Regions from separate parts of the Micromonospora sp. WMMC250 genome, predicted to be linked through region 1. Evidence: riboswitches for the same ligand, from Rfam matches in the RefSeq annotation. Region 1 holds a riboswitch; the other holds the start of a gene.
The links. Region 1 has a riboswitch for thiamine pyrophosphate ahead of O3438_RS29235 (ECF transporter S component). Riboswitches for the same ligand answer to the same signal wherever they lie in the genome.
Positions count from the first base shown of each region.

Region 1 (7,257 bases):
CAGCGGCAGCACGGCGAGTTCGAGCGCGATGGCTATCGCCGGCGCCACCGGGTCCAGAGTGGCCAGCAGGGTGAACGAGAAGATCAGGGCGGCGGCGAGCTTCGCCACCGGGTTACGGCGGGCCAGTGTTGCACCGGGCGCGGCGACCGGCTCGATGCCGATCATCGGTCGTCGCCCGGGGTCGCCCGTAGGGTGACGCTGCGGTCGGCGAGCGCGGCGACGAAGTCCGCGTCGTGGGTGACTGCGACGACGCCGTGTCCGGCGTCGCGCAGGTCGGCGAAGAGGTCGACCAGCTCCCGCCAGGTCCGCCGGTCCTGACCGAAGGTGGGTTCGTCGCAGATCAACAGGCGGGGCGCGGTGGCCAGGGCGGTCGCCACGCTCAGCCGCCGCGCCTCACCACCAGAGAGGGTGTACGGGTTGGCAGCGGCGAGTCGGGCCAGCCGCAGCCGTTCCAGCAGTTCGGCCACTGTCTCCCTGACGGCCGACTCGGGTTGACCGGTCCGGCGGGGGCCGAGCGCCAGCTCGTCGAAGACAGTGCTCGTGACGAACTGGTGCTCCGGGTCCTGGAAGACCGAGCCGATCCGGCGGGCCAGGGCGGGGGCGCGCCAGCGGTGCGGGGGAGTGCGGTGGTCCGCGCCGGCCAACTCGGCGGACGCGGTGACCCGCCCCGTGCCCGGCCGGAGCAGCCCGCCCAGCAGCAACGCCAGGGTGGACTTGCCGACGCCGTTGGGTCCGCGGACGGCGAGCGCCTCGCCGGCGCGTACCCGAAGGTCGGTGGAGGCCAGCCGGGGTGGCAGGCCGAGCCGGTCGGCGGTGAGCAACAGCTCCCCGGCCGCGGCGGTGGCCGGGCGGGGCGCGACGGGGTGACCCGGCACCCACACCCCTTCGGCGGCCAGGGCGGCGCCGTGGGCGGCGAAGACGGCTTCGGGTGTGCCGTCCGCGCGGACCCCGCCGCCGGGTGCCAGGACCACCACCCGGTCGACCAGTGGCAGCGCCTCGGCGACCCGGTGCTCGACCAGGATCAGTGTGGTGTCGGAGTCCAGCGCGCCGGCCACCGCCTGCCGGATCAGCTCGGCCCCGGCCGGGTCGAGGTTGGCGGTCGGCTCGTCGAGCAGCAGCAGGCCGGGGCGGAGGGCGAGCGCGCCGGCCAGGGCGAGGCGTTGCTTCTCGCCGCCGGAGAGCGCTGCCGTGTTGCGGTCCCGGGGGTACGGGAAGCCGACGCGGTGCAGCGCCTCGTCCACCCGGGGCCAGATCTCGTCGGTCGGCACACCCCGGTTCTCCAGCCCGAAGGCGACGTCGTCGCCGCAGCGCGCCATCACCAGTTGGGTTTCCGGGTCCTGGAAGACGATGCCGACGCGCTCCCGTCCCTTGCGGGGGTCGAGCCCGTCGATCTCGACGATGCCCTCCTGCTCACCGGAGTCTTCGGGGAGCAGCCCGGCCAGCGCGCTGAGCAGGGTGCTCTTGCCGGCCCCCGAGGGGCCGAGCAGCAAAACCCGTTCGCCGACCTCGACCCGCAGGTCGACCCCACGCAGAGCCCAGGCCCGCCGCCCAGCGTGCCGCCAGCCGAACCCCCGCAGCAGTACTCCGCCCACCACCGAACCCGCCCCTCTTAAACCCCGTGCCCCACCCTGTGAACGGTCGATCATGAGGTTGACGTGGTTCTGGCGATCCATCCGCCTGTCAACCTCATGATCGACGCGAGTGGGCGGGTCAGATGAGGGCGCGGTTGCGGCCTGCCGGGAAGCGGTCCAGGACGCCGGTGTCGGCCAAGGCCCGGGTGAGCAGCCAGCCGCCGAGGCCGGCGATCACGGTGGCGCTGACGATCGTGATGACGAGGATGGGCAGCCGGAAGCTGAGAAAATCTAGTTCGCTGTAGTACCGAACCTGATCGAAGATCGCGGCAGCCAGGCCGGCCAGCGTGCCGGAAAGGACGGGCGCGGGAAGGCGAAACGATCGGTACCGGAAGGCAGCGAATCCCAGCTCGGCGCCGACCCCCTGGAAGGCGCCCTGCATGACGGCGACCAGGCCCCATTGGCTGCCCAGGAGTACGGACACGAGGGCGGCGAGGAACTCGCAGTAGAAGGCCGCGCCGGGTCTTCTGATCACCAGGCCGCCCAGCACGCCGGGCAGCAGCCAGACGCCGTACAGCAGAGCCTGAGCCGGCGGGAAGAAGGTGAAGGCCCCCTCTGTCGCAGACCACAACAGGCCCCAAGCCCAGAAGATGACGCCGAAGGCGACCCCGAACACCGACGCGATGATGATGTCGATGGTGCGCCAACGGTTTGTGGTGTTGTCCATGCTGTGCTCCCAGTTCAGTGAACGAACCAGGAGAAGACGCACGCCGCGTCCGGTGGCACCGGACTGCGGCGCGGCTGGAGGTCGACCGAACTCCCTGCGCTGGCATTACCCAGATCAGGTTCGAGGGTCTGCGGGCGTGCCCGCACTCTCAGCGCTGTGCGCTCCCCTGTCGGATGTGAAGTTGTCTCCCGAAGGCTAGCATGGGTGACTCGTTGTCACTTAAATGGGCGTCGGAACGCAGTTATGGGTAATGCAGCGTAAGGGGTCCCGGCGAAGTGCGGGACCCCTTACGGTGATGCCGAAATAAAGGCAAGTCTTAACCGATCGTGCAGAGAGCCTTACCTGAACTTACCGAGCAGTTCACGTTAAGCCCGTCGCTAAACTTGACCCATTTGAAAGCCGGAACATTGTAGGTGCGGCCACCGGTCCGGTTTTCCTTGACAGTGTAGGCCGATTCGACCATGAAGGCGTCCGTGTCGAAGTTGGACCCGCGAATCTGGTCGTCGGATTGCCCTGATGGTAGCCACCAGGTAGTGCATGCGTAGGTGGTGCTTGCACCTGTTGCGATCCAGGTGGGGCAACTGGTGGAACCGCCACCGAGGTCGGCGATCTTCACCGTGTAGCTCGAAGGGAGCCGATTGGTCACGTCCCCGTCGGTGACACCGAGTGGACTTACGTCCGCTTCTGTTCCGTTCGAGATCGCGGGTTCGGCCGGACGTGGCGCGGCCGATGCCTGACCTGGGATGGCTATGGCGGCTGCCGCGAGGGCGGCCAACGCCATGATTGCAGACTTGCGTCGAGACATTTATCCCCCGTAAAAGGCGGGCCAGCAATGTCACTCTGGCCGTTGATGTGAGTGAATGCTGCCACACGGCTGCTGGCTTGGCAATGCTTGCGATCGATCCGATGAGAAGGGCGGGTGGGCTGCGAGCGACAAGATGTGCGGAGTTGCGGAAACACAGGGTGGTCCCTGTTGATTAGTGCGGCTTGAAGGCTTGGTCGTTCGGTCGCCGAGCCACATAGGCGTGATGGCCGCATATATCACACCCGCATCTGTAATGAGGGGCCAAATGCCGCCGCACGCGGTTCCGCCGATCCGTGGGTAGGCTGACGATCATGCGGGTCGACGCGCGAGGTCTCACGTTCGAGGTAACCGTCGGTGGTCCGCCGGACGGCGTACCGGTTCTGCTTCTGCACGGTTTCCCGCAGCACAGCGGTGAGTGGGACGACGTCGTCCCGGCGCTGCACGCCGCCGGCCTGCGCACCTACGCGCTGGACCAGCGGGGTTACTCGCCGGGCGCGCGGCCCACGGAGGTGGCCGACTACCGCATCCCGGAGTTGGTCGCCGACGTGGTGGCGGTGCTCGACGCCCTCGGCCTGGACGCCGTCCACCTGGTCGGTCACGACTGGGGCGCGGTGGTGGCCTGGGCGGTGGCCGCCCGGCACGCCGACCGGGTCCGCACCCTGACCGCGGTGTCCGTGCCACACCCGGCGGCCATGGCGTACGCCCTGACCAACGACAGCCAGCAGAAGGCCCGGTCGTCGTACATCGCGCTGTTCCGAAAGCCGGACAAGGCGGAGAAGGTGCTGTTGGCGTGGCATGCCACCGCGTTGCGCAAGCTGCTCAGCGGGGTCGGCGACCGTACCCGGGTGGACCGCTACGCCGACCCGATGCGCGAGCCGGGGGCGCTCACCGCCGCGCTGAACTGGTACCGGGCGATGTCCCGCGCCGACCTGGCCGCGGTCGACCCCGTCGCGGTGCCCACCACGTACGTGTGGAGTGACCGGGACGTCGCCATCGGCCGGCCCGCCGCCGAGGCGTGCGCGGCGAACGTCACCGGCGACTACCGCTTCGTACAGTTGGCCGGTGTCAGCCACTGGATCCCGGATGCGGCGCCGGGCCCACTCGCCGAAGCGATCCTGGCCCGGGCCGGCGGAACGGCCTGAGTGGCGGTGGGTCGATCCGGTGGTGGCCGTCGGTACCCCTGGTCGACGTGCTCCGCGGGGGCGCGGTTGACTGGTTGGCCCGCAATCGGACGACGGAGGACGCATGACGGTGAGTGCCGACGACTACCTGGCCGTGGTGACCGAGACGATCGGCCGGGTGGCCGCCAGCCAGCGGGAGGCGGTGGGCCGGGCCGCCGACCTGATCGCCGAGGCCGTACGCGCCGACGGTGTGGTGCACGCGTTCGGCACGGGGCACTCGGAGGCCCTCGCCATGGAGATCGCGGGTCGGGCGGGTGGTCTGGTGCCGACCAACCGGATCGCGCTGCGCGACCTGGTGCTGCTCGGCGGTGAACCCGCCGACCGGCTCGGTCCGATGCTGGAACGGGACCCGAGCGTGGCGCACCGCCTCTACGAGTTGGCCCCGGTGCGGCCCACCGACGTGTTCGTGCTCGCCTCCAACTCCGGGGTCAACGGGGCGATGGTGGAGTTCGCCAGCCTGGTCAAGGAGCGCGGCCACGGGCTGGTGGCGATCACCTCGGCGCAGCACTCCGGCCGAATGACCTCCCGGCACCCGTCCGGGCGCAAGCTGAGCGACCTCGCCGACGTGGTGCTCGACAACGGAGCTCCGTACGGCGACGCGACACTGCCCCTTCCCGGCGGTGGCGCGGTCGGCGCGGTCTCCTCGATCACCGCGGCCCTGCTCGCCCAGCAGGTCACCGTGGAGGTGGTGGCGCGGTTGCTGGCGGCAGGGGAGCGGCCGCCGGTCTACCTGTCGGCGAACATCCCGGACGGCGACGCGCACAACACCGAGTTGGAGGCCCGGTACGCGGGTCGGATCCGGCGCGGGTCCTGAGGCTGCCGGCGACGGCTCGGCCGGCGCTTGTGGCCGAGGTGCGTCCCCGAGGTGAACGGGATATGTCGTGAACCTGTTTCGCGCTCGGGCGGGTGGGGCATTGGCGTTGCTGCCGGCGGCCGGGACCGCCGGCAGTAGCGTCTCACCGGAGGTAGCGCGTGTCCAAGGAGACCGAGAAGCAGCGCTGGCAGCGCAACTTCGCCGACCTGCTCCAGGAGTTGCGGGTCGCGCAGACCGGCGTGCAGATCCTCTTCGCCTTCCTGCTCACCCTGCCGTTCAGTAACGGGTTCACCCGGACCAGCGAGTTTCAGCGAGACGTCTACATCGTCGCGCTGCTCGCGGCGGCCGCCGCCACCGCACTGATCATCTCGCCGGTGGCGTTCCACCGGGCGTTGTTCCGCCAGGGGCGCAAGCCGGAGTTGGTGCGGTTCGCGCACCGGATGGCCACCGGTGGCCTCGCCTTCATGCTGATCGCCATGGTCAGCGCGGTGCTGCTGATCACCGACTTCGTGCTGGACCGGCCGATCGCCTTCCTGCTCAGTGCCCTGACCGGCATCTGGTTCCTCGTGTTCTGGATGATCCTGCCGTTCGTCCGGCGCAACTGGGGTGAGGACGACATCGACGACGATGACGATGATCCGGACACGACCATCGGTCGCTGACCGCCCCGATCTGCACGCACCGCTACCCCTGGGTAACAACCGGGGGTAGCGTGGCGGTAGCCGCATCGAGCTTCGAGGGGGCAGCCGTGACCACGACGCAGAACGGCCGATCGGCACCGGACGATCCCGACTCCACAGCCACCACAGGTGCCGCCGCGCCACTACCGGCAGAGGCCGGGCAGGTCTCCGAGAAGGAGGCCCGGCAGGTCGCCGAGGCCGCTCGCGAGTCCACCTGGGACCGACCCAGCTTCGGCAAGGAACTGTTCCTCGGTCGGTTCCGGCTCGACCTGATCGACCCGTGGCCCCGATCCGACCCGGGCGACGTGGCGCGCGCCGAGGACTTCCTCGGCCGGTTCCGCACCTTCCTGACCACCGAGGTGGACGGCGCGGCCATCGAACGCGACGGCTCCATTCCGGACTCGGTGTTCCACGGCCTGGCCGACCTCGGCGCGTTCGGCATGAAGATCGACCGGAAGTACGGCGGGCTCGGCCTCAGCAACCTGCACTACTGCCGGGCGCTGATGCTCGCCGGTTCGGTCAGCCCGGCCATCGGCGCGCTGCTCTCCGCACACCAGTCGATCGGTGTGCCGCAGCCGCTGAAGATGTTCGGCACCGCCGAGCAGAAGCAGACCTTCCTGCCCCGCCTCGCCGCCGGCGAGGTGTCCGCGTTCCTGCTCACCGAGCCCGACGTCGGCTCCGACCCGGCCCGGCTGGCCACCACCGCCGAGCCGACCGAGGACGGCACCGGCTACCGGCTCAACGGGGTGAAGCTGTGGGCCACCAACGGCATCGTGGCCACCCTGCTGGTGGTGATGGCCCGGGTGCCGGCCAGCGAGGGGCGTCGAGGCGGGATCACCGCCTTCGTCGTGGAAGGCGACAGCGAAGGCATCACCGTCGAGCGGCGCAACGAGTTCATCGGCCTGCGCGGCCTGGAAAACAGCCTCACCCGGTTCCACGACGTGTTCGTACCCGCCGAGAACGTCATCGGCGGCGAGGGCAAGGGGCTGAAGATCGCCCTGACCACGCTGAACACCGGCCGGCTGTCGCTGCCGGCGATGTGTGTGGGCGCAGGCAAGTGGGCGCTGAACGTGGCCCGGGGTTGGGCCGCCGACCGGGTTCAGTGGGGTCGGCCGGTGGGCGAGCACGAGGCGGTCGCGCAGAAGCTCTCCTTCATCGCCGCCACCACGTACGGCATGGAGACCATGCTCGACCTCTGCTGCCTGCTCGCCGACGACGACCGTAACGACATCCGGATCGAGGCGGCGCTGGTGAAGCTGTACGCCAGCGAGATGGCCTGGACAATCGCCGACGAGCTGATCCAGATCCGGGGCGGGCGCGGCTACGAGACGGCCGACTCGCTGGCCGCCCGGGGCGAACGCCCGGCCGCCGTCGAACAAATGATGCGCGACCTGCGGATCAACCGGATCTTCGAGGGCTCCACCGAGATCATGCACCTGCTGATCGCCCGGGAGGCGGTCGACGCCCACCTGTCGGTGG
Region 1 covers NZ_JAPZBJ010000002.1:6,420,459-6,427,715, forward strand. Annotated here, with positions in the region: gene O3438_RS29225 (energy-coupling factor transporter transmembrane component T family protein) at 1-165, opposite strand, end outside; gene O3438_RS29230 (ABC transporter ATP-binding protein) at 162-1,592, opposite strand; gene O3438_RS29235 (ECF transporter S component) at 1,711-2,298, opposite strand; TPP riboswitch at 2,372-2,476, opposite strand; gene O3438_RS29240 (hypothetical protein) at 2,615-3,079, opposite strand; gene O3438_RS29245 (alpha/beta fold hydrolase) at 3,415-4,245, shown strand; gene O3438_RS29250 (SIS domain-containing protein) at 4,349-5,098, shown strand; gene O3438_RS29255 (DUF6328 family protein) at 5,257-5,760, shown strand; gene O3438_RS29260 (acyl-CoA dehydrogenase family protein) at 5,847-7,257, shown strand, end outside.

Region 2 (7,257 bases), 660 kb from region 1:
CCAGGCACCAGGCCGCCATGATCGAGCCGCCACGCGACACGATCCCGGTGACCCGGTCCACTGCCAGCGGGACGTACGGCAGCAGCACCCCGGCGTGCACAGTCATGTAGTCCACGCCCTGCTCGGCCTGCTCGATCACGGTGTCCCGGAACACCTCCCAGCTCAGCTTCACCGGGTCGCCGCCGACCTTTTCCAGGGCCTGGTAGATCGGCACGGTCCCGATCGGCACCGGCGAGTTCCGCACGATCGCCTCCCGGGTCTCGTGGATCCGCTTACCGGTGGACAGGTCCATCACCGTGTCCGCGCCCCACCGGGTGGCCCAGGTGAGCTTCTCCACCTCCTCGGCCACCGACGAGCTGACCGCCGAGGTACCGATGTTGGCGTTCACCTTGACCAGGAACGCCTTACCGATGATCGCCGGTTCACACTCCGGATGGTTGACGTTGAGGGGCAGCACCGCCCGGCCGGCGGCGATCTCGGCGCGCACGAGTTCCGGGTCGACGTTCTCCCGGATCGCCACGAACTCCATCTCCGGCGTCACCACACCGGCCCGCGCGTACGCGAGCTGGGTGGGTCGTCGACCGTCCACACCGGCGAGTGGAGTGCCCGCACCCCGTACCGGTGCCACGTCACCCCGCTCGGCGATCCACGGGCCTCGCAACGCGGGCAACCCCACCGACGGGTCCGACCCCGGACCGGACGTGTCGTAGAGCCGCACCGGCGGATGGTCCCCGGTCAGCTCCACCTCCGCGAACGGCACCCGCACGTCCGGCCGGGACCCCTCGACGTACACCTTGCCTCGTGCCTGCATGACAGCCTCCCTGGTGATCAAGCGGACCAGCCGAAGTGGTTCAGCGGTCCGCGCCCCGCGCCCAGCTCCCAACTCCGCGCGCCATCCAGCGCGCGGAGCACGTACTCCTTGGCGGCCCCCACCGCCGCCGGCACCGGATCGCCCAGCGCGAGCCGCACCGCGATCGCCGCCGAGAACGAACACCCGGTGCCGTGGGTGTGCCGCGTGTCCACCCGTGGGGCGCGCAGCAGAGTGGTGACGCCGTCGCCGTGCAGCACGTCGACCGCCTCGCCGCCGTCCAGGTCGCCGCCGGTGACCACCACGTAGTCAGGTCCGCCGGCCGCGAGCGCCTCGGCGGCGACGACCATCCCGGCCACGTCGTCGACCGGGCGTCCGGTGATGGCCGCGGCCTCCGCGCAGTTCGGCGTCGCCACGGTGGCGTACGGCAGCAGCCGTTCCACCGCGCCCACCACGCCGAGCCGGTGACCACTGGTGGCGACCAGCACCGGGTCGACGACGAGGTGGGGCAGCCGGCCGGCCCGTGCCGCCTCGGCTACCGCGTCGGCGACGGCGGGGGTGCCGAGCATTCCCGTCTTCACGGCGGCGACGGTGAAGTCGGCGAGCACGCTGTCCAACTGCTCGGTGACAGTGCGCGGAGGCATCGGCAGGACGGCGTCGACACCCCGGGTGTTCTGCGCGGTGACCGCCGTGAGGACGCTGGTGCCGTACGCGCCCAGCGCCGCGAAGACCTTGAGGTCGGCCTGGATTCCCGCGCCGCCGCCGGAGTCGGAGCCGGCTATGGTCAGCAGTGTTCGTGGGGTCATTTGCCCTCATTGGTTGCGGTTTGGGGCTGCGGCCGACCGTGCCCACTCCGGGCGGTCAGGCTTGATCCCTGCGTGGGCACGGTCGGCCGCAGCCCTGACTCGGAGACCTGGGTGACCCCGCGCCGGGTTTGGGTCAGCACAGGGGTGACCGCCTCTGCGTAAGCGCTGGTCAGGGTGGCGGCTGTTTCGGCGGGGTTTTTGGCTCGCATGAGTGCGCCCAGGACGGCTACGCCTGCTGCTCCTGCCTGGACGCAGGCGGTTACCTGGTCTGGGGTTTCCACTCCGCCGAGGGCTAGCAGGGGCACCGGGCTGACCTCGACCAGCTTTCGCAGGCCGTCGGGGCCCAGGGGTGGGCCGTAGCCCGGTTTCGTCTTCGTGAGGTGGACCGGGGAGACCGTGGCGTAGTGCTCGGTGGTCAGGCGGTCCAGCTCGGCCCGGTTGTGGCAGGAGCGGCCGACCACCGTGTGGGTCGGTGGTGGGTACGGACCGGCGGCCGGCAGGTGGACAGCGTCGCCTCCGAGCGGGTCGGGGCCGGCCACGACGAGGGTCCCGCCGACGTCGGCGAGGATCGCGCGTAGGTCGGCGGCCAGGGCGGCACGTTCGGCGCGGGGCAGGTCCTTCTCCCGCAGCACCACCCAGCGCACTCCCCCGGCGACGGCTCCCGCCACGACCCGGTCGAGCCGGTCGCGCGCAATGAGCCGGTCGGTCAACACGACGACACCGTCGGGCCCGGTCACAGGTCGGGTCTTCCCTCGTCGGGCGTGGAGGCGAGCGCGTGGAAACGTCGGGCGATCCGGCCGGCCCCGGCGGCCAGGTGTCCCGCCTCGACCGCGTACCGCATCGCGGTCGCCATCGCCACCGGGTCGGCGGCCCGGGTGACAGCGCTGGCCAGCAGCACCCCGTCGCAGCCCAACTCCATGGCCAGGGCGGCGTCGGAGGCGGTGCCGATGCCCGCGTCGAGGATCACCGGCACGTCCACGCCCTGCCGGATGAGCCGGATGTGGTGCGGGTTGCCGATGCCGAGCCCCGAGCCGATCGGTGAGCCGGCCGGCATCACGGCCGCACAGCCAACGTCGGCGAGGCGGCGGGCCAGCACCGGGTCGTCACTGGTGTACGGCAGCACTGTGAAACCGTCGGCGACCAACTCCTCGGCGGCGCGGAGCAGCTCCACCCCGTCGGGCAGCAGCGTCCGCTCGTCGCCGATCACCTCCAGTTTGACCCAGTCGGTGTCGAACGCGTCCCGGGCCAGCCGGGCCACCTTCACCGCCTCGGTCGCTGTGTGGCAGCCGGCGGTGTTCGGCAACAGTCGTACCCCGCACCGGTCCAGCAGGTCCAACAGCCCGCCGGTGGAGCCGGGCGCGGTGCCCACCCGACGCAACGCCAGCGTGACCAGCTCGGTGCCGGACGCCCGGATCGCCTGCTCCAGGACGTGCAGGTTCGCGGCGCCGCCGGTGCCGAGGATCAGCCGCGAGGTGAACGTCTCCCCGCCCAGTTCGAACGACATGCCGCTCACCCGCCCTGCGCCGCGGTGAGCACCTCGACCCGGTCGCCGTCGCGCAGCGCCGTGGCCGGCCAACCCGCGCGGGGTACGACCTCCCCGTTGACGGCGACCGCCACCCCACGCTGTTCGGGCACGATGTCGCGCACCAGGTCGGCCACCGACGTGCCGCTGGGCACGTTGCGTCCGGCCCCGTTCACCGTCAACTCCATTGGTCCCCCTCCGTGGTGCGATCAGGGCTGCCGCCGGGCGTCAGGCCGAGAAACCGGTCGGCCCGGAACGGCGCGAGCAGCGGGTCGGATACGCCGCCGAGCACCAGGTCCGCGATCAGGTCGGCGGTGATCGGGGCGAGCACGATGCCGTGCCGGTGATGCCCGGTGGCGGCCAGGACGTCCGGCCGGCCGGGCAGCGGCCCGAGGATCGGCGCGTTGTCCGGCGTACCCGGGCGCAGCCCGGCAACCGTCTCGACCAGGTCGTACTCGGCCAGTTCCGGCAGCAGGTCGACTCCGGCACGGAGCAGTCGCTGCACAGCGCCGGCGGTGACTGTGGTGTCCGACCTTTCCTCGACTGTCGCGCCGAGCACGACCTCACCGTCGACACGCGGGACCAGGTAGACGGGTTCGCCGTCGGCGTACCCCCGGATGACGTGCCGGAAGCCCGGCGCGACGCCGTCGGGCGCGCGGAGGCGGAGGATCTGGCCCTTGACGGGCCGCACCGGCAGACCGGTGAGTGCCGCGGCCCCGCAGCCGGCGGCGACCACCGTCACCCGAGCGTCCACGTCGGACAACTGCCGAACCGGTTGCGGCACCAGCGCCGCGCCGGCCTGCTGCGCCGCCGCGCGCAGCGCCGGCACCAGCAGCCGTGGGTCCACCTGGTGGTCGGTGGGCGCGAGCGCGCCGCCGCGCACCCTCGGGGCGAGCGCCGGCTCGCGGTCGCGCAGCTCAGTGGGGCGCAGCGGGGTCACCGGAAGACCCAACCCCTGTTGGTACGCCCACAGCCGGCGCGCCTCGGCCAGGTCGTCGCCGGTCAGGCCGACCATCAGGGTGCCCTCGGTCCGGTAGCCGATGTCGACGCCGGTCACCTCGGTCACCTCGGCGGCGAACCTCGGCCAGCGCTCGGCGGACGCCAACAGCAGGTCGGTCAACTGCCGTTCACCGAAGTACGCCTCGGCGACCGGGGAGAGCATGCCGGCGGCCACCGCCGAGGCACCCGAACCGGGCGCCGGATCGTGTACGACCACCCGCAGCCCTCGGGCGGCGCACCGCCAGGCGATGGACAGCCCGATCGGTCCCGCCCCCACCACCGCCACATCCGGCCGGACCCGGTCGCGCGACGGCGGTGACGGGAACCGGCCGGTCAGCACGTCAGCGCCTCGATCAGCTGGGCCGTCGCCCGCGCGGGATCGGCGGCGGCGGAGAGGGCGCCGACGACCGCCACCCCGTACGCGCCGGCTGCCCGCAGCGCCGGCACCCGCGCGGCGGTCACTCCGCCGATCGCGATGACCGGCACGTCGACGGCGTCGACGACGGCGCGTACCCCGGTGGGCCCGATGGGATCGGGTAGGCCGGACTTGGTGCTGGTGGTGTGGCACGGCCCGACGCCCAGGTAGCTGGCTCCGGCCGCGACCGCCTCGGTGGCCGTGCCCGGCGCGCGGGCGGTGGCGCCGAGCACTCCGGCGGGGCCGAGCACCCGGCGGGCGGCGGCGACCGGCAGGTCGTCGGCACCGACGTGTCCGCCGGCGGCACCGACCGCGAGCGCCACGTGCAACCGGTCGTTGACCAGGCAGGTCGCCTCGTACGGATCGCAGAGCGCCAGCACCCGCCGGGCCAGGTCGTACGCCTCGCGGTCGGTGGCGGAATCCTCGACCCGGACCTGCACCACCAGGTCGGCACGGGCGGCCGTGAGGGCGGCCCGGACCACTGTGAGCGGGTCACGCCCGGGTCGGGTGTCGGTGATCAGATGCAGTCGCCCCAGGGACGGCACGGCAACACTCCTCCCTGCGCCGGCATTACCCGGATCAGGTTCGACGGTCGGGGGCTGTCAGCCCCCCTCTCAGCCCGGTACACCGGGCTCCCGTGGGTTACTTGCGTGTCACCGTACGACAGTTCCGCCGGTCTGCCAAGGCGGGTTCGGTGGCGTCCGGGCCGGCCGCGACGAGCAAGATCGATGGGGCACTTCATACGGTCCTGTTCGGAATGTCGCCCGCCGTTGCAGAACCGTTACCCGTCTGCATCTTGCCCGACATCGAGCCAGCCGAATTAATTTGTTCAGCGATTCGACAAAATGTCGGTGGGGGCACCCTGGCACGGCGTCACCACCGGCTCCATGAGGGAGGGCGTTCGGCGAGCCGACTCCCGCGAGCTCTGTCACTACGACACAGGAGGCGGCGTGTCCCGTTCTCGTCGTGCCCGCGTACCCATCACCGCAACCCTGATCTCCCTGGCCATGGCCTCGACCACCCTGTTCGGCACGCCTGCCCAGGCAGCCGCCCAGGTCCCCCCACGGGAGGCGCCAGCCGCCGCCCCGGTCAGCCAGGTGGTGCCCAAGGCACCAAAGGCAGCGGCCGATCCCTTCTCCGTCCTGATCTTCTCCAAGACCGCCGGCTTCCGGCACGACTCCATCCCCACCGGCATCGCCGCCATCCAGCAACTCGGCGCCGCCAACGGATTCACCGTGGACAACTCCGAGGACGGCGCCGCATTCAACGACGCCAACCTGGCGAAGTACAAGGCGGTGATCTGGCTCTCCACCACCGGTGACGTGCTCAACGCCGAGCAGCAGGCGGCGTTCGAGCGCTACGTGAAGGCCGGCGGCGGCTACGTCGGCATCCACGCCGCATCGGACACCGAGTACAGCTGGGCCTGGTACGGCGACCTGGTCGGCGCGTACTTCGCCAACCACCCGCAGAACCAGACGGCCACGGTCAAGGTGGAGGATCACGCCCACCCGTCCACGGCCGGTCTGCCGGACCGCTGGTCCCGGTTCGACGAGTGGTACAACTACCAGTCCAACCCCCGGCCGGACGTCCACGTGCTGGCCAGCCTGGACGAGAAGAGCTACACCCCCGGCGCCGGCGCGATGGGTGCGGACCACCCGGTCGCCTGGTGTCAGGACTACGACGGTGGCCGGTCCTGGTACACGGGCCTGGGGCACACCCGGGAGTCGTACGCCGAGCCCCAGTTCCTCTCCCACCTGCTCGGTGGCATCCGGACCGCGGCCGGCGTCGAGAACGCCGACTGCGGCGCCTCGAAGACCTCCAACTTCGAGAAGGTCACGCTGGACAGCAACACCAGCAACCCGATGGAGCTGGACATCGCCCCCGACGGGCGGGTCTTCTACATCGAGCGCGACGGTCGCGTGCAGATCGTGAAGCCGGACACCGGCAACACGGTCACCGCCGTCGACCTGGACGTCTTCACCGGCAACGAGGACGGCCTGATCGGCATCCGGCTCGACCCGGACTTCGCCACCAACAACTGGGTGTACCTCTACTACGCCCCGAACGACGGGGTCACCCGCAACCTGTTGTCCCGCTTCACGGTCACCGGCGACACCATCAGCCTGGCCAGTGAGAAGCAGGTGCTACGGGTCGACACCCAGCGCAACACCTGCTGCCACGCCGGCGGCAGCATGACCTTCGACAGCGACGGCAACCTGTACCTGGCCACCGGTGACAACACCAACCCGTTCGAGTCGAACTCGTACACGCCGATCGACGAGCGGGCGGGCCGCCAGGACTACGACGCGCAGCGCACCTCCGCCAACACCAACGACCTGCGCGGCAAGGTGATCCGGATCCACCCGGAGGACGACGGGACGTACACGGTCCCGTCGGGCAACCTCTTCCCGGCCGGCACCGAGAAGACCCGTCCCGAGATCTACGCGATGGGCTTCCGCAACCCGTTCCGGATCGGCACCGACCCGAAGACCAACACGCTGTACGTCGGCGACTACGGGCCGGACGCCAACTCGGACAACCCGAACCGGGGCCCCCGCGGTCTGGTCGAGTGGAACATCGTCACCCCGGGCAACTACGGCTGGCCGTACTGCACGGGCACGAACGAGGCTTACAACGACTACACGTTCCCGTCCGGTCCGAGCGGCCCGAAGTTCGACTGCGCCGCACCGGTCAACAACTCGCCCAA
Region 2 covers NZ_JAPZBJ010000002.1:5,757,759-5,765,015, reverse strand. Annotated here, with positions in the region: gene thiC (phosphomethylpyrimidine synthase ThiC) at 1-811, opposite strand, end outside; gene thiD (bifunctional hydroxymethylpyrimidine kinase/phosphomethylpyrimidine kinase) at 829-1,614, opposite strand; gene O3438_RS26115 (thiamine phosphate synthase) at 1,611-2,351, opposite strand; gene O3438_RS26110 (thiazole synthase) at 2,348-3,127, opposite strand; gene thiS (sulfur carrier protein ThiS) at 3,124-3,324, opposite strand; gene thiO (glycine oxidase ThiO) at 3,315-4,472, opposite strand; gene thiE (thiamine phosphate synthase) at 4,469-5,095, opposite strand; TPP riboswitch at 5,090-5,199, opposite strand; gene O3438_RS26090 (ThuA domain-containing protein) at 5,501-7,257, shown strand, end outside.
Region 2: linked by a shared signal. The riboswitch ahead of thiE (thiamine phosphate synthase) and the one ahead of O3438_RS29235 (ECF transporter S component) in region 1 are both predicted to bind thiamine pyrophosphate.